Regions from separate parts of the Rossellomorea sp. FM04394 genome, predicted to be linked through region 2. Evidence: riboswitches for the same ligand, from Rfam matches in the RefSeq annotation. Region 2 holds a riboswitch; the other holds the start of a gene.
The links. A riboswitch is a leader RNA that binds a small molecule or an ion and turns the genes downstream of it on or off. The one in region 2 is predicted to bind FMN.

Region 1 (12,126 bases), 190 kb from region 2:
CCTGAATCGACTGAGAAGACTTTTTTCCTTTTAAGATATGAAAAACAGAATAAATCGATCGCTCTCCATTTATTTGCATAAAGCAATACAAAATCACATAATTAAGATAGGTCAATTCTCTACTCCTTAACATGTAGGTTATTGTCAAATATTGTACCATGAATTTGTTCTATAACCATGTTTTGTTTTTTATATATAGGATAAAAATAAAAAGAAGAGCACCTAACTATTGAAATGTTATACAATCCTCTATAAAATAAACATTAAGTGATTTTTCACAAACTTACATTGTGTATAATGATGAATTATATAGAATTATTTATTCGGGAGGTTTTTTCTTTGCCAAAATATACGATCGTTGACAAGGATACATGCATTGCATGTGGAGCATGTGGGGCTGCTGCACCAGATATTTACGACTATGATGACGAAGGTATCGCATTTGTAACATTAGACGATAACCAAGGAACGGTTGAAGTTCCTGACGTATTAGAAGATGATATGATTGATGCATTCGAAGGTTGTCCTACTGATTCCATTAAGGTAGCTGACGAGCCATTTGATGGGGATGCACTTAAGTTTGAATAGTAATCACAGAAGCTAAGGAGAAACTCTCCTTAGCTTTTTCTTTTTACGGTGATAACCTTAGAAAGAAAAACCCCTCAATGAAATTGAGGGGTTTAGGATTTATATTAGCTTTATGCCGCTTTGTTCAGGGCTGCCTGCCTTGATAGCCAGCCTTGAAGACGGACAAATAGTAAGATGAAGACCGTTGTTACTAGAATTCCTTTTAGAATGTTGAATGGGACAATTCCTGTAATGATAATTTCAGCTGGTAGCTCAAAATTCATAAAGTATTTATAAGCAGGCAGGAACACAAAGTAATTTAGAATTCCCATGCTTATACTCATGATCAAAGTACCTGTGATGAGACCAATCAACAGTCCTTTTTTAGATTGAAAACGTGAATAAATATAATATGTCGGTAGAATTAAAAGTACTCCCGCCATAAAATTGGCTACATGACCTATTGGAACGCCGGTATCGCTTCCTGTCATAATGTAGTCAATCACATTTTTAAATAATTCAATTAATATCCCTGCCAGCGGACCTAATGTCACAGTCGCAATTAAAGCGGGCACGTCACTAAAATCTACCATTAAAAACTTTGGAAATGGTGGAATCGGGAAGTTGAACAGCATTAACACATAGGATATGGCACTTAACATACCAACCGTTACAAACATGCGCGTATTCATTTTTCTCATAAACCTCTCTCCTTTAGGAGATTCATCTCATATCGAAGATAGCTCTAGCCAAAGGTAGCATTAAAAAACCCCTAGATACGTGTATCTAGGAGAATGATAAGGCATACCCGAATAAACGTCTAGCTTCCCATTTTCTAAACGTTTTGGCATAAACCCTCATCTTCTCCCATCCAGACTATACTGTCGGCTTTGGAATCGCACCAAATCCTGCCCCAAAAGGCTCGCGGGCTTAGAAACAAATGTTTCATCACCGCCGGTAGGGAATTTCACCCTGCCCCGAAGACGAATCTTTATTTTTTTATACATTTCCATTATACATAAGGAGAGGGATTATGTGAAGGAAAAAGTTCGAATTCGAAATAAATGTGACAGACCTTGATTTTATCAGTCTTACCCAACTATTATTGGAGCTTTAAAACTTGTTGTGGGTAGATAGGCGTCTTAAGATCCAGCCCGTTCCAAGCCACCAATTCATTCACATCAATCCCTTGTTCAACTGAAATAGAGTATAAAGTGTCTCCTTGTTTCACTACATACTTACTCCCAGCAGCTGATTGAGGAATGGCTAAGGACTGATTAACCACTAAATTGGTATCATTTAACCCATTGGCACTTTTAATATCCTCTACAGATATATTGTACTGCTGAGAAATCCCCCAGAGGGTCTCTCCTTTATGTACGATATGATTTACCTTTCTCTCATTCGATTGATCTAATTCTCCAGAACTTACATCCTGGGTCATTTCAGGTGTTCCAGAAACACCCACTGCCTGAAAAGGATCTTTCTCATGAGCAAACACAAGCTGTCCAACTTCACCTTGTCCAAAAACCATATAGGGATCGATTGCATTCACCTTATCAATCGTCCATTCCCCCCTATGCACTTCAAAATGCAAGTGGGCTCCTGTCGACCTGCCTGTATTTCCTAAACTTCCAAGCTGTTCACCTTGAACCACCTTTTGATTTTCTTCTACAAGCCTGTTTTCAAGATGAGCATACACGGTTTCGTATCCGTTTTCGTGCCTTATAAATACCACATGACCGTAGCTTTTTGAAAGATATGATTTAGTGACTTTACCTTTAGCTACTGAATAGACAGGAGAACCAATATCTCCTCCTATGTCCATACCTTTATGTGTACCTGACCTTGTCCCATACGAGTCGGTTATCACACCTTCAACTGGAAATGTCCAGGATACCGTTTCCTCCGCAATTTCATTCATCTCTGCCTTCGCTATCTTTCCAGTAAAGAACATAATGCTCACACACAAAGCTAACAGAAATACGATCAATAACCTTCTCACATAATCCAAAATCATGCTTGTCCTCCTTAGCCATTTAACGCAATACCTTTATTTCTTCCCGACTGACGCGCCACTTCCGCTACCTTTTCATGTATTAACCCATTCTTACCTTCTCACCTTCATTTCATGCACTCCCCACTATATGTACATGCCCCATTCAATATTCATAAGAGAATGAGATAATTTTCCTTTGAGTAGTTTGTCTAAGTTTGAGATAAATATACAAGGAAAAGCGGAGCCGACTGCTTAGGCCCGACAAGCATAAGATGAATTGGTCGGGAAGGCGCTTTTTGCCTTCCTGGCCAATTTAGCTTATGACCTCGAGGGGCTAGCCGCCGGAGCCCGACATAAAAAAAAGACTGGAACGGATTCCTCTCCGCTTCCAGTCTTTCTTTGATACCTAATTTTTGAACGTTTTCTTGTTTGGGCTGATAGGAGTCTCAATGGGTTCGTTGAACATGAATCCATTCCAGCTTTCCTGTTTAATGTTTTCAAATTGAACTCTTTCGTACCCTGAGCTTTTGCTTGTCAGTAAAATGCCTTCAATCATTTCCATGGCTGTTTCATTGTCTAATGTTTCTATGTCCAGTTCATTTAAGAAATTGATGGTCAGATATTCATCTGATTCTGTCACACTGATATTGATGTTTTTCGGAATTACACTTTGGAAAAGGCTCGTTTCTGGGCTTTTCATTGCCTGAATGGACTCTTTGACATTTCCTCTATTGATATTATCCGGTACAAGGAAGCGTTCTCTACCATCGGGTGAATATAGATAATATGCCGTATGAACCTCTTCCTTTAGATTGACTTTTGAGAAATCCCCGGTAGAACTGAATTGGGGAACTGACCCATCTTGTTCTTGAAGTACGACTTCGTTTAAATCCTGATGTTGAAATGAGTAAAGCAGCGAATGATAAAATGCATATTCCACCGAACTACTTCCACTATAAGAATGATCGGCATCCAAAGTGAAAATGACTTTGCTGTCTCCAAGGGTGAAGTTTCCTTTTAGGGGAAGAAAGTCTTCCATTCCCCAGCTTCCTTCAGGTAACTCAGCTGCAATTTCTTCATGACGGGTCAACCAGCCTTCTTCCCCTTCTGCCGGAGAATCGACAATTGAAATAGGAACAGGCACCGCTTCCGGTGAAACGAGTCCATAAGAATAGTAGTCCTGCCCTTCCAAGTCTTCTTCATATAAAGATAATCTTTCTGCCGAAGTTGGTTGAAGGTCTTTTTCAGTCTCAGTCATATTAAGCCCGCTATTATCCTTTTCTTCTATCATTTTCTCTTTATCGTTATCATAGATCATATCTGATTTGTCATCTGATTTGGCCAAGGAATCTTGTACTGAATTCGTTGCTGAATCACCACCTGAAGATTCAGTTGATTTCATCTCTGATTTTTCCATACTGTTTTCATCGAATTGATTTAATACGGTTGGAGCAAGCATGACCATGATGAAGATGGCTGCCAGCGCCGCGACTGTTGGAATAAGACGGTTAACAGCAATAAACGTCTTTTTGTTCTGACGTTCTATTTTTGCATATATCGTTTGAGGAGTTCGATCATCATTGATTTGAGGAAGCTTTTTGACGAGGTCCTCTATATCACGATCTTTCCATTCTGACTGCTTCAATGTCTCTTTCCTCCTTTTGTAACCGTTGATTCATTTCAATTCTTAACCATTTAATGGCTCTATGCTGGGTCGTTTTTACTTTACTTTCCGTCCAGCCTAAAACTTCAGATGTTTCAGCAATGGAAAGTTCTTGTAAGTATCTCATAATAATAACCATTCGATAATCCGTCGAACACATTTTCAAACATTCGTACAATACTTGAATTTCTTCCTTCGCAACGGCGATTTCTTCCGGGAGTGCCACGTCGTCTGTCACATCATTCCGACTCCAATCGAACTTATCCAATATTCGATTCTTCCAATTCTTTTGTTTTCTGAAATGGTCGATGGCTACATTTTTTGCAATCGAAAAAAGCCACGTTCTTTCGGAACTTTTGCCTTCAAAACGCTCATGTGATTTAAGCACCCGGATATATACTTCCTGCACCAGATCTTCAGCCTGCTGCCTATTCTGTACCATGTATATTAGAAATTGAAATACATCTTGATGATAATCAGAGTATAATTTCTCAAAAACGGAGTCCACTTATTCCCCTCCCCGTCAATTTATTAGTCGTTATTTCTGTAAAAAAGTTACACACTATCAATATAGTATTTATCAGATAAAAAGGAAAGACTTATATTCACTGGAGTTTTCCTTCAAATAAAAAGTCAACAGGGTACTCCTCCCCCTGTTGACTTCTTCTGTCATCCCTACTTATTTTCATCACTTTTTCAACAACGTTTTCTACGAGCATCCTAAAAATAAAGAATGTTTCCCATGTAACAAGAAAAATCGTCAAGTTTCTATGGATACCATCGATTCTTGGCTAAATAGGAAGAAAGAAAGTGAAGGTTGTCCCTTGATCGACTTTACTTTGCACTTGGATATGACCTTTATGGGACTCTATGATGTTCTTAGCGATCGCTAATCCAAGACCTGTGCCCGACTTCCCTCTTGTCCTGGCTTTATCCGCTTTATAGAAGCGCTCAAATACGAAAGGAAGATCTTCTTCAGGAATTCCTGAACCTGTGTCTTTTACGTTAAACAGATAACCTCCCTTACTTTCCGTCAGGGACACGGTTACCTCTCCGTCTGTAGGGGTATGTCTTAAAGCATTATCAATAAGATTGGTTAAAACCTGTTCGATCCGGTCCGGGTCCATATGAATTTCATTTTTAATCCCTACATCACTTTCAAAGAATATAGAGACCTTTTTTTCTTTGGCCAGTCCAATAAATTTATTTGTCACTCTTTCGGTGAAAGGCATGACAGCTATTACGTCTTTATTAAGAGTGATATGTCCTGCTTCCATACGGGCCAAATCCAGAAGATCATTGACCAAACGACCCATGCGCAATGATTCATCATAAATAATTCGGGCTATTTCTTTCTTTTCTTCTTCTGTTTCAGCAATATCATCAACGATCGCTTCGCTATATCCTTGAAGCATGGAGATTGGCGTACGAAGTTCATGAGAGACATTTGCAATAAAGTCTTTCCGGAGCTTATCCAACCTTCGCTCTTCTGTCATATCGCGGACGACCGCCACTGCCCCCCGGATGTTGTTGTTGTTGTAAAGGGGACTGATAATCACCACATACGAACGTCCTTGCAGACTCAGTTCACCGGTCTGCTCCATTTCTGTCACGACCACACTCTGCAATAATTCTTTTACAGTAGTAGGGATTGCTTCTTCACTGCTTTCACTTTGTTCATAATACCAATGCTGCAGGAATCGATCCGCAGGTGGATTGGTAATTAAGATGGTGCCGTCTCGATTAAAGGTGATGACGCCATCAGCCATACTGCTTAAGATTGAGGAGAGCTGCTCTTTCTCCTGGCTCAGTGCGTTAATGTGAAACTTTAACTGCCTGCCCATCTGGTTAAATCCTGTTGCAAGTTCACCGATTTCATCCTTCGTCAAAATCGGAACCTTTGTATCAAATTTACCCTTTGCTACCTCAAAGGCTGCTTCCCGCATTTTCCTTAGAGGTGCCGTGATACGAGTGGAAAGGAAGAAAGCAAAAATGGTGGTTAAGATAATGGCAATCCCGGCAGCAAGCAAAATCAGTTTCGTTGTTTGACGGGTAGTATCTTTAATCACACCAAGAGACTGATAGAGATACACAGCTCCATCTTCTTCATCGATATGCAAAGGCGTCCCGACAATAATGACGTTTTCATATCGGTTCGAAGACAATTCTGAGGATAATTCAATCTCTTTCTTAACGGTAATTTCTTTTGTTTTCGCAGATTGAAGTTGTTCATCCTCTGAAATATAGTCGTGAATAGTCTTTTGAAATACTGTAGAATCCTGGGAATAAAGTGACTCATCTTGATCTAAGGAGATAATGATATTAACTGGATCATCAATAATTTCTTTTCCCAGCTCCATCCCCAGCTCCAGGTCTTTATGATTCTCAATGACTCTCGCCACTTTTTCTGCCGTTTGGGTTAATTCTTTTTCAACCACATCGACGTGATAGTTTTGAAAGAATTCCAGTAAAAGAATCGTAAGGATAAATAACACAAAGGAAACCAAGAGCAGAATCGTCAGCCATAGCTTTCCTACTACACTACGCCACAGCCTCATTCATTCGTTACCTCGAATTTGTAGCCTACCCCCCATACGGTGACAATCATTTTTGCAGCCATCTCAGAAACTTTATTCAGTTTTTCTCTTAATCGCTTCACATGAGTATCAACTGTGCGCAAGTCTCCGAAAAATTCGTAATGCCATACTTCCTTGAGCAGGTGTTCACGGTCAAACACTTTGTCTGGGGCTTTGGCAAGGAAATATAACAATTCGTATTCCTTCGGTGTCAGATTCACATCTTTTCCATCAGCCGTTACCCGGTGGGCATCATTATCGATGGTAAGATGAGGATACACAATCAAATCCTTCGTCTTCGCATCTGTTTGAATAAAGCTCGTCTTTGAAGAACGTCTTAATAGCGCTTTCACCCTTAGTACCACTTCGCGAGGTGAAAAAGGTTTCACTATGTAGTCGTCGGTTCCAACTTCGAACCCTTGCACCCTGTTCACTTCCTCTCCTTTAGCAGTAAGCATGATCACCGGGGTCGCCTTCTTTTCACGAAGGTGCTTACACACTTCGATCCCGTCCATACCTGGCATCATGATATCCAATAAGATACAGTCGTAATTATTTTCTAATGCCAATGCTAACGCTTCTTCACCATTTTCAGCTTCATCAATCTCATAGTTTTCTCTTTCAAGATACATTTTTAATAATCTACGAATCCGGTCTTCATCATCTACAACTAAAATTCGAATGTTTTCCTCCATGGGTAGATCCCCCTTTTGTCTAATTAAACCATATTATCCTATATTTTATATGAAAAAAGAAGCTGACTCAAAGAGAATATCACTCTCGTTGTAGTCAGCTCCCTCCCGTTCAGCACTTAAGCGTATGAATGCAGTCCTGCGATAATAAGGTTAACGGCCACAAGGTTGAACAGTATAATGGCAACCCCGATGACGGCTAACCATGCAGATTTCTCACCGTGCCAACCTTTAGAGAGGCGTAGATGCAGAAAGGCTGCATAGAATAAGAATGTTATTAATGCCCACACTTCTTTGGGATCCCAACCCCAGAATCGCGTCCAGGCAATCTGCGCCCAGATCATGGCGAAGATAAGCCCTCCCAGTGTAAAGACTGGAAAGCCGATTAATACCGAGCGGTAACCGATTTCGTCCATCAGGTCCAGATTCACATTTTTAACCAAAGGCTGTAATTTCGCAGCTATTCGCTTTCTGAAGATTAAACGCAATAGAAGATAAATTCCTGTTCCAATCAAAAATGACCAAATAACGGTATTAAGTTTCTTAGCGTTAATAAGGGCGGGCATTTCAACCAGTGGCTTCATTACGTTGTCGGTTAATAATTGGCCTTCATTGGGCCCGACAAGAGCCGGGAGTGTGTACTCAGAAATCGCTTCGGCCCCTTCTTGATTGACATATTGAAAGTTCGCTTCGTAATTCCCCAGGGTAAAGGCAGTTGATGCCACAATAAACCCTAATACGACAACTAGAGAATACATGACGGTTTCAAGCCAAAACGATTGCTTGCTCCCTTTTGTATGCTGTACTGATTTCAATAAATAGATTAACCCTGCCACAAAACTGATGGATAAAATCGCTTCTCCTGCTGAAACAGTTGTGACATGAATTTTCAACCAATCACTTTGAAGAGCAGGAATCAATGGACTAATGTCTTTAGGGAACATGCTGGCATAGGCGATCACCAATAGTGCAAACGGCAATGCAATGACACCCAGTATAGTAGTCTTATACATAAAGTAAAGAATGATAAAGGCTCCTACAAGCGTCATTCCGAAAAAGGTTGTGAATTCAAATAAATTACTTACTGGAGCGTGTCCTGCTGCTCCCCATCTTAAAAAGAAGTAACCTAATTGAGAGATAAATCCGATAAGGGTCAAAACAATTCCAATCAAGCCCCATTTTTGCTGATTCGTTTCAGTTGTGTTTTTTTGGCGGATACTACCTCCAAAAAACAACGTAGCAATCAAATACATGATGAAGGATACATAGAGTAAATTACTACTCCACTCTGCCATTGTTATCGTTGACATCCTCATTCCTCCTTACTTCGTCTTTTTGTTGTTGATCTTCAGGATCCTGAATTCCGGTACCTTCCAAAACGAAGTTGATTTCATTTTTTAATCCATGCCAGTTTTTATTCGTATGACCGGCTACGATGACTCCATCTTCAGTTCGCCTGATCCAGATTCTTCGGTGGTGCCAATAAGCTCCTTGTACGACACCTATCATAAAGATGGCTCCACCGACGGCCAATATCCAAAGAGTGAGATCCTTATGAACGGTTAAAGCAGATACATCTCTTGTCTCAACACCCGCAAATGACAATTTATATTCATTGTCACCAAGGGGTTCCAGGTTTTGCTGGATTCCTACAAAGCTCACTTCACCATCGGGTTTTTCAGGTGAGAACAATTTGAAAAGGAATGCAGGATTATTCGGTAGAGGAGACTTGGTTTGCGGCTCTCCTTGTTCATTAAATCCAGAGAAATCAGGATAATATCCCATTAACTCTACTTTATAACCTTCTTCAAATGAGTAGGTATCTTGAGGATCGAATAGATCGACGGTGAATTTGCCGAAGCTTTCCCCGGTCCCTTTATTATCAAATGTAAAGGACATTGATTTAAATTCATCCAACTTGTAGCTTGTTTGGTATACGGCAAAGTTTCCAAATTTCAAAGGGTGATTTACTCTGATTGAATCCTCTTTTTCCACTTCCCGGTCAGCCGTTTGTCCTGGAAGTTTATCTCCGGATTCTTTATAGAGTACCACGTCAGACTGGAAATTCTTTGCGATGGTCCCATTCTTATCAATGGCTTCCCCAAATACTTCTTTGTCCTTGTCTTTATCGTATGTCTCTAACGTAAACCCTTTATTTTCTAAGTAATATTCTTGTTTCGTACCTGGAACGGCTCTCGTTTCACCTTCACGGATCCACACGGTTTCATCAATATACATTCCGGGAACGAATCTTAGCATGCCCCCGAATAGAAAAATGATAAGACCGATATGATTCACATAGGGACCCCATCTGGAAAAACGATTTTTCTCTGCAAGGATGTTGCCGTCCTCTTCACGGATCTTATATTTTTTTTGTGTTAATTTTTCTTTTATTTTGCTTATAGAGTCATTGATTTCTACCATTTCTGTTTTCCCATAGATTCGTTGACGCTTCAGGAAACCAACATGTCTGGAAACGCGTTGATTCTTGAGGGCACGATAGAGGGGAATCACCCGGTCCAGACTGCAAATCACGAGTGAAACTCCAATCGATGCGATTAATAGTAGATACCACCATGAACTATATAAATCATGGAAACCTAACGTGTAATATAACTCTCCGAAAAAGCCGTATACATCTTCATAGTACTCATTTGCCGGCTGTCCATTCGGAATATATTGTTCCTGAGGCAAAATCGTGCCGACTGCAGAGGCGATAAGTGTGATGACAATTAACCATACGCCAACTTTTACAGATGAAAAGAAATTCCAAATCTTATCGACAATCGATTTATTATACGTTTGGGAACGCCTTGCACTACCTTCATAACGCATGTCATGTAGCTTCTCGTTCTTCGCTTCATCCGTTAAAGCCCGTCCACAGGATTCGCAGAGAACAGTACCATTCGGGTTTACATGACCGCATTCACATTTGATCTCTTTCATGTTAAAACTCCTTATTTCAAGTTAAACTGCTGAGCTAAGGCTTAACGCTCTCTAAATCTTCAATGATATCGTCTTCTGACATCGTACCAGTAATGATTTTTTCAATTTCACCTTGAGGGTTGATGAGGAATGTAGTCGGTAAAGGATCTATACCGTACGCGTTTTGAACTTCCTCTTCTTTGTCTACTAAAATAGGGAACTCCAACCCGTGTTTAGACACGAATCGATTGATAAGGAAATCTGATTCTCCCACATTAACAGCCAATATCTGTACACCTTGGTCTTTATATTTCTCATATTGATTGTTCATATATGGCATCTCTCTTTCACATGGTTTACACCATGTTCCCCAGAAATTCAGGAATACCCCTTGGCCCTCATAGTCGGACAAACGATGTTTATTCCCTTCCATATCTTCTAGTACAAAGTCAGGCGCTTGGTCACCCACCTTTAACTGCCCTCTTTCATCCTTCGTAAAGTTTGCATACAGGGTATATGCCACCGCAGAAGTAAGTACAATGAGAATAATTGTCCGGATGAGTAATCTGCGTTTTTTCTTATTCATGTACGTGTGCCTCCCATATTGAAATCGTTCTCAAGAATGGAAAAGTTTTTTCTCTCTTTACAGTAGCAAAGGGCCTGACATCATAAGAATTCACTTATGAGATCAGTCCCTGCCATAATGTAATATCCATTCCTTCATAATAAGCAGGGAAATGTCCCTTGGATTTCAGGGTAAAATTCCTTTCCCATTATATCATTTATCACTTTAGAGATAGTGTAAATTATATGAAGGATATGTGACACTTTCCAACCTATTCTTTATCGGATACTTCCTGTTTCAGCCAGTGTTCTCAGCTGTTTCACTTCATGTGGAGTAAGTTCTCTTCCTTCTCCTGCGTTCAAGCCATGAAGAGTCAGGAATGCGTATCTTTCCCGTTTCAGCTTTTGAACCGGATACCCAAGCGCTTCGAACATCCTGCGCACTTGACGGTTCCTGCCCTCATGAATGGTAATTTCGACGATGGATTTCCCTTGTTTCTTATCGATGCTTAACACTTTCACTTTTGCTGGAGCCGTCATGCCGTCTTCCAGTTTAATCCCTTTTTCAAGCTCTCTTATTTTAAATTTAGGCGGGATGCCTTTTAATCTTGCTACGTATGTTTTTTCAATTTCGTTACTTGGATGCATCAGGGAGTTAGCGAAGTCTCCATCATTGGTTAAAAGAAGAATACCTGACGTCTCATAGTCCAGTCTTCCTACAGGATAGATTCTTTCTTGTATTTCAGGGAAGAAGTCCGTTACAACTTGACGGTCTTTATCGTCAGTCACAGCTGAAATGACACCTCTTGGCTTGTAAAGCATATAGTATACTTTGTTTTCTCTCTCAATCTGAATTCCTGTGACTTCAACTCTATCGGAGTTAGAAACCTTTGTTCCTAATTCTTTCACTACTACACCATTGACCTTTACTTTACCTTCTATAATTAATTGCTCAGCTTTTCGTCGAGACGCTACTCCACTATGAGCAATAACCTTTTGTAATCGTTCCACGGTATTTCACCTCATTTAATTTTCAATACATTTGTCTTCATGAATTATTACATAATCCAGGCAAAATAGAAAGGTATAAAGAAAAATCGACCTATTCAGTCGACTTCTTTATACCTCATTGTTTCCTTT
Region 2 (12,126 bases):
TTAAAACGGAAGTGACTAAGCTGTATTCCTTATATCATCAATAATGAAGCACTGAACCTCATTGAATGGGGCTCAGTGCTTTTTATTGTTTCAGAATATATTTAAAAGAAAAATGAACGATTTTTATTTTCCTCCGTCTTATATTTGAAAACAAAAGGAGGAATTGGATATGAACGAATTACAAGAAACATTCCAGTCTATAAATTGGGGGCTTATTGCTCCTGTCATCCTTATTCAAGTCATACTAATGGTGGTTGCAGTGATTGATGTGATCCGTATTAAAGCAACGAATGGGCCTAAATGGCTATGGGTTCTCATTATCCTGTTTATCAATATTATCGGACCGGTTGTGTATTTCATTTTTGGAAGGAGGCAAGATGGATGAACGTATTGGAAGTAACGTCTTTAGAAAAGAAGTATAGGGAAAAGCTTGCCGTGAAGAATCTTTCTTTTCAATTAAAACAAGGTCGTTGTACAGCTCTTCTGGGTCCCAATGGAGCGGGGAAAACCACTACTTTAAAAATGCTTGCAGGGTTGATAACACCTACTAATGGATTGATTTCAACAAGGGAACCCTCTCGGGATATACGGGAAATGATCGGCTACCTGCCCCAATATCCTTCCTTTTTTGAATGGATGAAAGGAAAAGAATTTCTCATCTTTTCAGGTGAAATAGCTGGATTAACGAGGAAATCATCTCAAAATCGAAGTGAAGAACTTCTAGAGCTAGTCGGTTTGCAGGAAGGAAAGGACCGGATAATTGGCCATTATTCTGGTGGAATGAAGCAGCGATTAGGGATAGCTCAAGCTCTTATTCATCAGCCGAAGCTATTAATCCTTGATGAACCTGTCTCTGCCTTAGATCCTTTCGGGAGAAGAGAAGTGCTGGAGCTGTTAAAAAAGTTAAAGAAGGAAACGACGATCCTTTTTTCTACCCATATTTTGAATGATGCAGAACAGGTTTGTGAGGACGTATTGTTCTTGCACGGTGGTGTGCTGATTGAAGAAGGGCCTCTAGTAGAAGTAAAAAAAAGACACCAGACACCGAGATTGAACCTGTATTTTAGCGAAGATAGCGAAAAGTATAAACCGTATCTGCTGCAAAAAGATTGGGTCCATCATCTGATAGCAGACGGAAATCGACTCTCTTTCGAAGTAAGTGAACTGGAGAGGGATAGAGCAAGAATCTTTTCTTTGATCTCAGAAAACAATTGGGGAGTGACTAGATTTGAAACAAGTGAACAAAGCCTTGAAGAGCTATTCATGGAGGTGATCAAAAAATGAAAACATTCTGGGTTTTATTCAGAAAAGAAATGCTGGAACTAATACGGAATTATAAGATGATTTGGATGCCTATCGTGTTCATCTTATTCGGCTTAACGGAACCATTGACGGCATTTTATTTACCAGACATTATTAATTCAGTAGGGGATCTGCCGGAAGGAACGGTCATCAGCATTCCAACTCCATCATCTGAAGAAGTGTTATTATCGACTATCAGCCAGTTCAGTACCTTTGGTGTCCTCATCATCGTGTTAGGTTTCATGGGAATGATTGCAGGAGAGAGAAAGAGCGGAAATGCTGTTATGGTACTGGTAAAGCCCGTATCATACGCAGCTTATATATATTCAAAATGGATGGCTGCATTTGTTCTGGTGTGGATCTCCTATGGACTGGGGATGATATCCAGCTGGTATTATATTCAAGTATTATTTAACGGAATTGGCTTTACTGCATTCTTACAGGGATTCCTCGTTTATGGCTTGTGGCTTACCTTTATCTTAACATTGGTCGTCTTCATGAGCAGTTTAGTAAAAACTTCTGGCCTTGCAGGGTTCTTTACGATTGGGATCGCCATAGTATTAACCTTTGTCTCAGGATACATGACCAAAACCTTAAAGTGGTCTCCAGGGCAGCTATCCAACTATGTAAATGAAATCGTTCTTTACAGCACGTGGCCTGATCACCTGACAGGAACCATTATCTTCACTGTCATCCTTTGCCTGGCTATCCTGCTCATAGCACCACCACTCTATAAGAAAAAAGATTTGATCTGACCAACTCAGCTCCCTTTTTTGAGGGACGGACCTCATTGAAAGTAAAAGGATTACCTTCCTTTATGTCGAATAATGGTAATAGAAGGGAGGGAGCTGCATGATAGAACTTCGATACACCCATAAAGTTAACAAATTGATTCAAAACGCTCATATGTTTGCAGAAAAGAATCATCATACAAGCATTCAAAGCTTGGATCTCTACCTAGGGGCCGCTCACGTAAAAGAAGGTACTCTAAGAGAGATGTATCATCTTATGGAACCCTATATGAAACAGATAGAAAACCTATCTACTATTATTCCTTCCGAGCCATCCGATACAGAGCGGATTGATCACTTTTCCATTCCACTATCAACACACTCAAGAAAGGTGTGGAACAAATCGATTGAAGTCATGAGACGCTACAATCAAACGTTTTTAAACGAAGGTCATATTATTAAAGCGTTTTACACCCATCTTCCAGAACACTCTCAACTGCAAAAAAAACTTAAAGATATACCCCATGATAGGATTATCCAATCTGTTACGACAGCCCGGGATTTGACTGTTTATTTATTGAACAAGGATTGGAGATGTGAAATGGACCCTGCTGTTCAAATCAGCCCTGTCCAGGCTGAAGATGAAAATGAGTTATTGATGTGGGTTGAGGGGCATTTTGGAAAATCATGGTCAAAAACGTTGTTACAAGCCTTTCAATCATCAGGGGATTCCATCCCGATTATCAAAGCGAAAGAAAAAGGTGAACTGATTGGATTTGCAGCATTTGATGTTTATAAAAATAAAAAAGGGATCTACGGACCGATGGGGGTCCTCCAGGCCACTCGTCATAAGGGAGTGGGAAAAGGTCTCCTTTATCATGCATTGCAGGGCATGCATGATAAAGGGTATATGTACGCCGTATTAAAAGAAGCCGGACCCATCGAATTCTATGAGAAAATGTGTAACGCCAAGCTTATTCCCCTGATGACCGATGAATGAGAGACCGAGAGGGAATCATAAGGAATGAAATCAATAAGTGGCTTGATCAGTGAGCAAGTTAGTACACATTCTTACTGCTTTGTGGGAAAATATAGTGGTTTATTCGATACCGGTGACGATAATGCTTGCATCATTAAGGAGGTAGACAAGATGATGATTGAACACACAGGCCTCGTTCTTGAAGGAGGAGGAATGAGGGGGATATACACGGCAGGAGCATTGGAATACTTCCTGGAAAGAGGCATTGAATTTCCTTATGTGATCGGAGTATCTGCCGGGGCATGTAATGCAGCATCCTATTTATCTAAGCAAAATGGACGCAATAAAAAAGTGAATGTAGATTTTATCCGTGATCCAAAATATTTATCCTGGAGGAACTATTGGAAAACGGGAGAACTATTTGGAATGGATTATGTGTTTGATGAAATACCAAATAAGCTGGTCCCTTTTGATTATGAAGCTTTTCACTCTAATTCAACGGAATTTATTGTCGGCACCACAGATTGTCATACAGGTAAACCGGCGTATTTCTCGAGAAGAGACTATGGGGACGAGCTTCTTACGGTTATCCGGGCGTCGAGTTCCCTGCCATTTGTCGCTCCGATCGTTGAGTTTGAATCCCGTCATCTTCTCGATGGAGGGATAAGTGACCCAGTTCCCATCGAAAAAGCTGAGCGGGACGGGTTTATGAAAAATGTAGTCATTCTAACTAGAAACAGGGGCTATTATAAAAAGCCTTCACGTTTTTCTTTCCTTCTGAAAAGAAAGTATCCTCAATATCCTGAATTACATAAAACGATGATGAACCGTTACTTGCGTTACAATCACACGATCAAGGAATTAGAAACGAGAGAAAAGAAAGGGGATGTCCTGATCATTCAACCCCAAAACCCGTTAAAAGTAAGCCGTATTGAAAAAAATCCACAAAGGCTGGATGAATTGTACTGGCAGGGGTACCATGATGCAGAGGCAAAAGAGAAAAAGATAATTGAATGGAATCGCTCAGCGGCTCCAGTTCACTTATAACATATAAGCCAACGATTGTCAGAAAATCTTCTCATGAGGGTTCTGTATGCGTTGGCTTTTTCCTGTTGATTGGTCTAATTAAGGGATTTTCACATACATATGATAGAGATTCCTTGAAAGGACGAGCATTTCATGAACCTCTATCAAATCTACAAAAATGAACAATATACGTTGCTTTATCGCAGTACCATGTATTTTCTTATAGGTGTAGGAATGCTGATGGTGACTCAACAACTATATTATTTTCCCCTGCTGATTTTTATACCTGCGTTTTCAAATCTTTATCTCAGCTTTAGTATGAAGAAGGAGCTAAAGAAAGCGAACCGACTATTTTATGAGAAAATCCCTGTTTCGGAGCATGCATTAATCGGGGTTCAGACGAAAGAAGGTTCATATTACGTAAAAACGAATGGATGGTCAGAATACTTCATTCAAAGAACGTCCTTGATCAACAAACCGAAGCATTACATGCTTCACCGGAAAAATAAACACCCGATGGCAATTTTCAAATGGAGCAGAACCATGAAAATTGATCAAGGAGGAGCCGGAAAGATTTTTCACTTGAAATATCAGAGCTCTACTGCTATCGAATGGAGAAGTGACGAGGGTGACACGATTATCGTTTATAAAGGAAACAAAAGATGGATATTGAATTATAACAAAAAAAATTATTTATCCTTACAAAAAGGATATCTTCCTCAAAGTGTTCAACAACTTTTCGATTATCATCATAGCTATGTTTCATTTTATGAAGCATATAGCGAAGAACTTGATTGGCTTCTTATTTTTCTATGGTATGTAGACAGCGATTATTTTCTTACAGCATAGTCATCCTTTTCTCCCAGTTGGGAAAGCTAAATAGGAATGTTCGTGGAGGTGAGATGATGAATGCCGATTACAAACCATGTTTAACGGCTTTGCAACGATGTCTGGAAGCATGTAATATTTGCTACCATGCATCCCTGAAGGAAGAAAAAGCGATGATGATGTGCATAGAGCTGGACCGGGAATGCGCAGATATTTGTTCATATGCTATTAACGCCATGCAGCGAAGCAGTAAATTTGTTCAAAAAATTCTGGTCGTCTGTGCAGAAATCTGTGATGCATGCGGAACAGAATGCAATTCTCATGACCAGCAACATTGTAAGGACTGCGCAAAAGCCTGTTTTGAATGTGCGGAAGAATGCAGGAAGCTATTAGCATAATAAATGGAGGATGCTTCTATTAAGTAGAGGCATTCTTTTTATCCTTGTAGCATTTTCTTGGTGCTTGCAGTCAGAAATAGAGAGATATTTCTACTATTATATTCAAAAAATCAGTACAAAAATAAATTTTTAGAGCTCCTTACATGATTTCATTTAGAAAACTATGATAGAATAATGATAATCGAATAGGTTTCCTTCGGGGCAGGGTGAAATTCCCTACCGGCGGTGATGAGCGCATGCTCTCAGTCCGTGACCCGCCTAATGAAAATTAGACGGTGGATTTGGTGGAATTCCAAAGCCGACAGTGATAGTCTGGATGGGAGAAGGAACGGCAGTATTTACTTGATACAGACGCGAGAAGTCTCTCTTTTTTGGGAGTTGTGTTTCCGAAAAAAGAAATCATGTAGATGCTTTGTTTAGTCATGCCAACTTCCCCCAAGTAAAAACTTACTTGGGGTTATTTATTTTAAAATAATAGTGATTATAGAGGGGAGGTACAATGCTTGAACCATTCACAATATATGAAGCTAGCCCTCTCTATGGCAAAGACCACCCAAGGTCAAACATCACCCAATCCTGCCGTTGGAGCGGTCGTGGTGAAAAATGGTGAAGTCGTTGGGATGGGTGCACACCTCAAAGCAGGAGAAGATCACGCAGAGGTTCATGCTATAAAGATGGCAGGAGACAAGGCGCGGGGGAGTGACGTCTATGTCACGCTGGAACCATGTTCTCATTACGGTAAAACACCTCCCTGTTCAGAGCTTCTGATTTCTAGCGGAGTGAGTCGGGTCCATATTGCAAGTACAGATCCAAATCCCCTAGTCGCGGGAAGAGGAATTCAAGAGTTGAGGGATGCTGGCATAGAAGTAAGGGTTGGAGAGCTTGAAGAAGAAGCCCTCGAACTAAATAAGCACTTTTTCCATTTCATTCAATACGGCACGCCTTATATAACACTAAAGACAGCTGTTACATTAGACGGGAAAACAGCTTCAGCTTCAGGGGATAGTAAATGGATCACCTCAGAAGCTTCACGCACAGATGTCCACTATGATCGTCACCGGCATGACGCGATATTAGTAGGAGTCAATACCGTTATTCAGGACAACCCACACCTTACCACCCGTTTGCCCCAAGGTGGAAAAAACCCCATTCGAATTATATTAGATACCTTTTTACGTACACCTCTCCACTCCCATGTAGTGGAAGACTCAGAAAGCAGGACGCTCATCTTCACGGGCAGTTCTGTCAATGAAGAACAGAAGAAGCCATATATGGAATCAGGCTGTGAAATCATCACCCTTTCACACGAAAGGATAGACATTCACACAGTATTAAAAGAACTGGGTGCCCGAAATATCGGATCCCTTTATGTAGAAGGTGGATCCACTATTCATTCCTCTTTTTTAAAGGAAAAAGCCTTTCAAGAATTGGTTATTTACATGTCTCCCAAGCTTGTAGGCGGAAGCTCTGCCTTCACCAGTTTTGGAGGGGAAGGTTTCCCGACCATTGCAGAAGGGCTTGAAATGGAGATTAAGAGCCTTGAACGAGTAGGAGAGGATATTAAAATTGTTGCTCTGCCTAAGAGTTAACCTTTTTGAAAGGAGGAGAAATGGATGTTTACTGGAATCATTGAAGAGATCGGGTCAATTGAACGCATGAAAAAATCCTCCTCATCCATGGAACTGACGATAACAGCAGGCCGTGTTCTGGAAGACGTTCATATTGGAGATAGCATCAGTGTGAATGGTGTCTGTTTAACCGTTACTTCATTCACCTCCAGGCAATTTCAAGTGGATGTGATGCCTGAAACCTTTGAAGGTACAACGCTCAGAAACCTGTCCCACGGTTCTAAAGTCAACCTGGAGAGGGCGATGGCTGCAAACGGTCGTTTCGGAGGGCATTTCGTTAATGGGCATGTCGATGGAGTAGGGACGATTGTGAGGGTAGAGAAAGTTGAAAATGCCTGGTATATGGATATTACCATTCCGGAAAATCAGAGCCATTTATTTATCATGAAGGGCTCTGTTGCAATAGACGGCACTTCCCTTACTGTGTTTGATGTGAAAAATAACACCATTACGATTTCGTTGATCCCACAAACGAGAGGTGATACGGTTCTTGGCGAAAAGAAAGTAGGGGACCGCGTCAACATTGAATGTGACGTAATGGCGAAATATTTTCATCGCTTCTATGAAGCGAAGGAACAATCTAAGAGTACTTCAAGCGGCATCAGCTATGATTTTTTAACTCAAAATGGTTTCGCTGACTAATAGGAGGGGTTGCCCCATGTTTAATAAGATTGAAGAAGCTCTGGAAGATTTACAAGCAGGTAAAGTTGTCATCGTTGTGGATGATGAAAACCGTGAAAATGAGGGGGACTTTGTCGCCCTAGCGGATAAAGCGACTCCTGAAGTCATTAATTTCATGGCTAAAGAAGGAAGAGGCTTAATTTGTGCCCCTATAACAGAGGAGATTGCACAAAAACTAAAGCTTGCACCGATGACGATGTCAAATACGGATCCTCATGGAACGGCCTTTACGATTTCTGTCGATCATAAATCAGCTACTACTGGAATTAGTGCATTTGAGAGATCGAATACCATACAGGAATTATTGAACCCGGTCTCCATGCCTGAGGACTTTAAAAGACCTGGGCACGTCTTTCCCCTTGTCGCTAAAAAAGGAGGAGTACTAAAACGGGCAGGACATACAGAAGCGGCCATCGATTTGGCTGTTCTGTCAGGGGCACAGCCATCAGGCGTCATTTGTGAAATCATGAATGAAGACGGCACGATGGCAAGGGTCCCTGAATTGATGAAACTGGCTGATAAATGGAATCTTAAAATCATCTCAATTGAAGACCTGATCAGATACAGACGCAAAAAAGAAAAGCTTGTGACGAGGGAAGTTGAAATTGAACTTCCAACCGAATACGGAAATTTCAAAGCGGTAGCTTACACAGAAGACCTTACGGGAAAAGAGCATATCGCACTTGTGAAGGGACAATGGAATGAGGATGAAGACGTGCTAGTGCGTGTACATTCCGAATGCCTGACAGGGGATGTATTCGGTTCCAACCGCTGTGATTGTGGACCTCAGCTTGCCACAGCATTGACACAGATTGAAGAAGAGGGTAAAGGTGTACTCCTCTATATGAGGCAGGAAGGCCGTGGAATTGGCCTGATCAACAAATTGAAAGCATATAAGCTTCAGGAACAGGGCTATGATACGGTTGAGGCCAATCACAAATTGGGCTTTGGCGCTGACTTGCGGGAGTATGGAATCGGTGCACAAATCCTCAGAGACCTAAATATAGAAAAAATTAGACTGCTCACCAACAATCCAAGGAAAATTGCCGGCATCAATGGATATGGATTAGAAATTGTGGATCGTGTGCCGATTCAATTGCCGGCCAAATTTGAAAATGAAAAGTATTTGAAGACAAAGCATGCCAAGCTTGGACATTTACTTAAATTTTAATTAGGAGGATTATTCAATGAAAACAATTTATGAAGGTAATTTAGTCGGATCAGGATTAAGGGTTGCAATTGTCGTTTCCCGTTTCAATGAGTTCATTACATCAAAACTTCTGGGTGGGGCGGAAGATGCATTAAAGCGCCACGGTGTTGAAGAAGGAAATGTTTCTGTCACTTGGGTTCCAGGTGCGTTTGAAATTCCTATGATCGCCAAAAAACTTGCCCGTTCAGGGAAATATGATGCCGTTGTTACACTTGGAACGGTCATCCGCGGAGCAACCGCTCATTTTGAATACGTAAGCGGAGAAGTTGCAAAAGGAGTGGCCAATCTAAGCCTGCAGGAAGATGTACCCGTCATCTTTGGAGTACTGACAACAGATACAATCGAACAGGCCATCGAAAGAGCTGGCACAAAGGCTGGGAACAAAGGATGGGAAGCAGCGGTCTCAGCCATTGAAATGGCCAATTTGATCCGTGAGATAGATAAATAAAATCGTTTTGACGATTTTGACGAGTCTCCTATTATGGGAGACTTCTTTTTTTGAGGGACGGACCTGGGGAATGTGTGGGTAAATTTGTAAATCGGCTGGATTATTCTCCAAAACGGCTGGATTAATCCAGAAAACGGCGGGATTTTTCACAAAAGCCGCTGGATTATGCAACTTTTCGGCCGTATTCTCGATAAACTAGCAAAAATTCCGCCGCCTGTACCCATCAAAATACATATTGGCAAACGTCAGACCTTTTGCTAAAATAGTATTTTGTGGCTCCCCTTAATATGGGAGGAGCGGGTAGGGAGAGGGCAGTTTTATAGGAAGATTATAATATGAAAGCACGTGGAGATATTTTTCAGTTAAAGGATCACGGCACCACGATGAAGCAGGAGATGATGGCTGGAGCAATCGGTTATTTCACGATTGTGTACATCATCGCTGTGAATGCTTTAATTCTTTCTGAAGCTGGAATTCCATTTGAAGGAGCGGTCATGGCAACGATACTGGCTTCCTTCGTAGGGTGTTTGGTGATGGCCTTTTGGGCAAATGCGCCGATCCTTCTGGTTCCAGGCATGGGAATTAATGCGATGTTTACGTTTACACTCGTAAAATCATCCGGTTTAACGTGGCAGGAAGCTCTTGCTGTCGTAGTGATCTCAGGAATACTCTTTATGATCATTGCATTTACAAAGCTTTCAAAAGTATTATCAGAAGCCATACCCAAAACATTAAAAGAAGCCATTACTGTAGGATTAGGGATGTTTTTAATGTTTATCGGTCTTGAAAAAGGCGGTCTCATTCAAAGAGGAGAGAGTGCCATTATCATGATTGGTGATTTTGGGGAAATAAGGGTGTTGGCCACTGTGCTGACTTTCCTGGTTACGATATTTCTTTTCATACGCAATGTGAAAGGTCAATTTTTATGGAGTATTGCTTTCGGGACAATGCTGGGATTCATTTTTGGAATCGAGCCATCCATTCAATCGAGCTCTTTCCAATTAAGTGAATACAGTCAGGTTTTCGGTCAAATATCCTTTAGTGCCATTTTGGAAATCCCGTTTTGGATTGCGGTTTTTTCAGTCACGATGGTGCTAGTATTTGAAAACATTGGTCTCGTTCATGGACATACGGATATGATCGATCAACCACATAAATACTCTAAGGCGTTTCAAGCGAATGCTTTTTCTGCATTTACATCAGGTTTTTTCGGAACGAGTCCGACAGTTTCGACGGTGGAAAGTGCTGCAGCCATGACAGCGGGTGGTCGAACAGGATTAACATCTTTGACTACTGGAGTATTATTTTTAGGATCCGTATTATTTATTCCTTATTTGAAGTGGATTCCAGACCATGCCATCGCGCCAATACTGATCATCATTGGCGGCCTTATGATTCAAAATATAAGACATATGGATCTTCGTGATTTAACAGAGGCATTTCCTGCAATCTTCATTATTGCAATGATTCCGTTTACGTACAGTATTGCTGACGGAATTGCCATCGGTTTTATTCTTTATCCAGTTTTGAAATTGGCTACGGGTAAAGCGAGAGACGTATCCATTCCTCTATATATTATTGCTGCATTGTTCCTTATGAACTTTTTTGTTCATTCGATTCATTAAAGCAGAAAAGGACTCAAGTAGAATTGTACATCATCGCGATTTTAATCGTATGTGATGGTAATTCTGCTTGAGTTTTTCTATTGGATATTGTAAATGGTCACCCTAAACCATAAAAAAGGAGAAAAAATAAAAGTCAGTTACCACACAGGTTTATATTCCCCTGGAGACAGATATCTTCTTTGAGGCTTTATATATCTTTTTAATTCAACGATGATTAAACGCTGGAGATGTTTTGAATATATCTGGCGGGCTACGTCTGCAGGAAATGGATAGATTCCGATCTGATTGAAACGCACACGAAAGAGACCTTCATGTACAAGGTCTTTTTTGTCATTCAGTACAAGGCCCAATACCGTCACGACCCGTGACTGGTATTCGTCATACGCTTCTTCAACCTTTTGAACTTGAAACCGAAAAGTATACTCATCCTTCATGAACATCACCCATCTCATTGTCTCTAAATGGACGAAACAATTCAACTTTTAAGTTGCCTGAAGTCACACAATGGGGATTACCTTCAATAAAATAGGGTGATATGATTGCGAAAAGAGCTTGTTTGTGGCAAGCTAAGACTATTAAGAATAGTTTACTAGTAAATTACCGTGGAGGGATTCACGATGAACTTGAATCTAATTAAATGTCATGGCTCAGGAAATGATTTTTTACTGATTGATGAAATGACGAATGGATACGAATTTACGGAAGAAGCGAGACAAAACCTTGCACTTTCATTATGTGATCGAAAGACGGGTCTTGGAGCGGATGGGATCCTGTTTGTGCTTTCGAGTGAACGTTGCGATGCGCAAATGAGGGTATTCAATGCAGATGGTTCTGAAGCATCCATGTGTGGGAATGGCCTTCGGTGTGTGGGACGATATGTATGTGAGCTTCTCGACAAAACAACGATTGTGATCCAGACGATGAAAGCGGATCTGCGTGTTTCAGCTCAAGAGGCTATTTATGAAAATATCCCAACGTATAATGTTGAAATCTCGCCTGTATTATTTGAATTGGACAAATTACCGATGAATATGGATCGTGAAACATTAGTGGATGAGAGTATTCCTGAAATTTCAGATCGATTAACGTTCACTGCCTTAGCGGTTCCCAACCCTCATTTGATCAGTGTCGTTAACACAGAACACATTCTTTCAAATGAGCAGAAGACGATTGCTGAAACGGTGAATGGCCCCAATAATTTCTTTCCTGATGGTGTGAACGTGAGCTTTGTTCATCCATTGGAGGAAGGTGCCATCTATGTCAGGACCTT

Region 1: it holds a riboswitch for FMN, as region 2 does, so the genes downstream of both, ACCB35_RS13905 (ECF transporter S component) here and ribD (bifunctional diaminohydroxyphosphoribosylaminopyrimidine deaminase/5-amino-6-(5-phosphoribosylamino)uracil reductase RibD) in region 2, are expected to answer to the same signal.

Annotation. Positions count from the first base shown of each region.
Region 1 covers NZ_CP168654.1:2,745,997-2,758,122, forward strand. Annotated here, with positions in the region: gene ACCB35_RS13895 (helix-turn-helix domain-containing protein) at 1-115, opposite strand, end outside; gene ACCB35_RS13900 (ferredoxin) at 340-588, shown strand; gene ACCB35_RS13905 (ECF transporter S component) at 699-1,268, opposite strand; FMN riboswitch at 1,423-1,556, opposite strand; gene ACCB35_RS13910 (peptidoglycan DD-metalloendopeptidase family protein) at 1,670-2,587, opposite strand; gene ACCB35_RS13915 (hypothetical protein) at 2,973-4,211, opposite strand; gene sigX (RNA polymerase sigma factor SigX) at 4,183-4,737, opposite strand; gene ACCB35_RS13925 (ATP-binding protein) at 5,021-6,787, opposite strand; gene ACCB35_RS13930 (response regulator transcription factor) at 6,784-7,500, opposite strand; gene ccsB (c-type cytochrome biogenesis protein CcsB) at 7,617-8,792, opposite strand; gene ACCB35_RS13940 (cytochrome c biogenesis protein ResB) at 8,776-10,443, opposite strand; gene resA (thiol-disulfide oxidoreductase ResA) at 10,478-11,008, opposite strand; gene ACCB35_RS13950 (pseudouridine synthase) at 11,266-11,997, opposite strand.
Region 2 covers NZ_CP168654.1:2,553,906-2,566,031, reverse strand. Annotated here, with positions in the region: gene ACCB35_RS12885 (helix-turn-helix transcriptional regulator) at 1-44, shown strand, start outside; gene ACCB35_RS12880 (PLD nuclease N-terminal domain-containing protein) at 170-385, shown strand; gene ACCB35_RS12875 (ATP-binding cassette domain-containing protein) at 382-1,284, shown strand; gene ACCB35_RS12870 (ABC transporter permease) at 1,281-2,057, shown strand; gene ACCB35_RS12865 (GNAT family N-acetyltransferase) at 2,155-3,033, shown strand; gene ACCB35_RS12860 (patatin family protein) at 3,187-4,059, shown strand; gene ACCB35_RS12855 (hypothetical protein) at 4,192-4,887, shown strand; gene ACCB35_RS12850 (four-helix bundle copper-binding protein) at 4,941-5,264, shown strand; FMN riboswitch at 5,453-5,596, shown strand; gene ribD (bifunctional diaminohydroxyphosphoribosylaminopyrimidine deaminase/5-amino-6-(5-phosphoribosylamino)uracil reductase RibD) at 5,768-6,853, shown strand; gene ribE (riboflavin synthase) at 6,878-7,534, shown strand; gene ACCB35_RS12835 (bifunctional 3,4-dihydroxy-2-butanone-4-phosphate synthase/GTP cyclohydrolase II) at 7,551-8,744, shown strand; gene ribE (6,7-dimethyl-8-ribityllumazine synthase) at 8,761-9,231, shown strand; gene ACCB35_RS12825 (NCS2 family permease) at 9,567-10,856, shown strand; gene ACCB35_RS12820 (hypothetical protein) at 10,994-11,308, opposite strand; gene dapF (diaminopimelate epimerase) at 11,474-12,126, shown strand, end outside.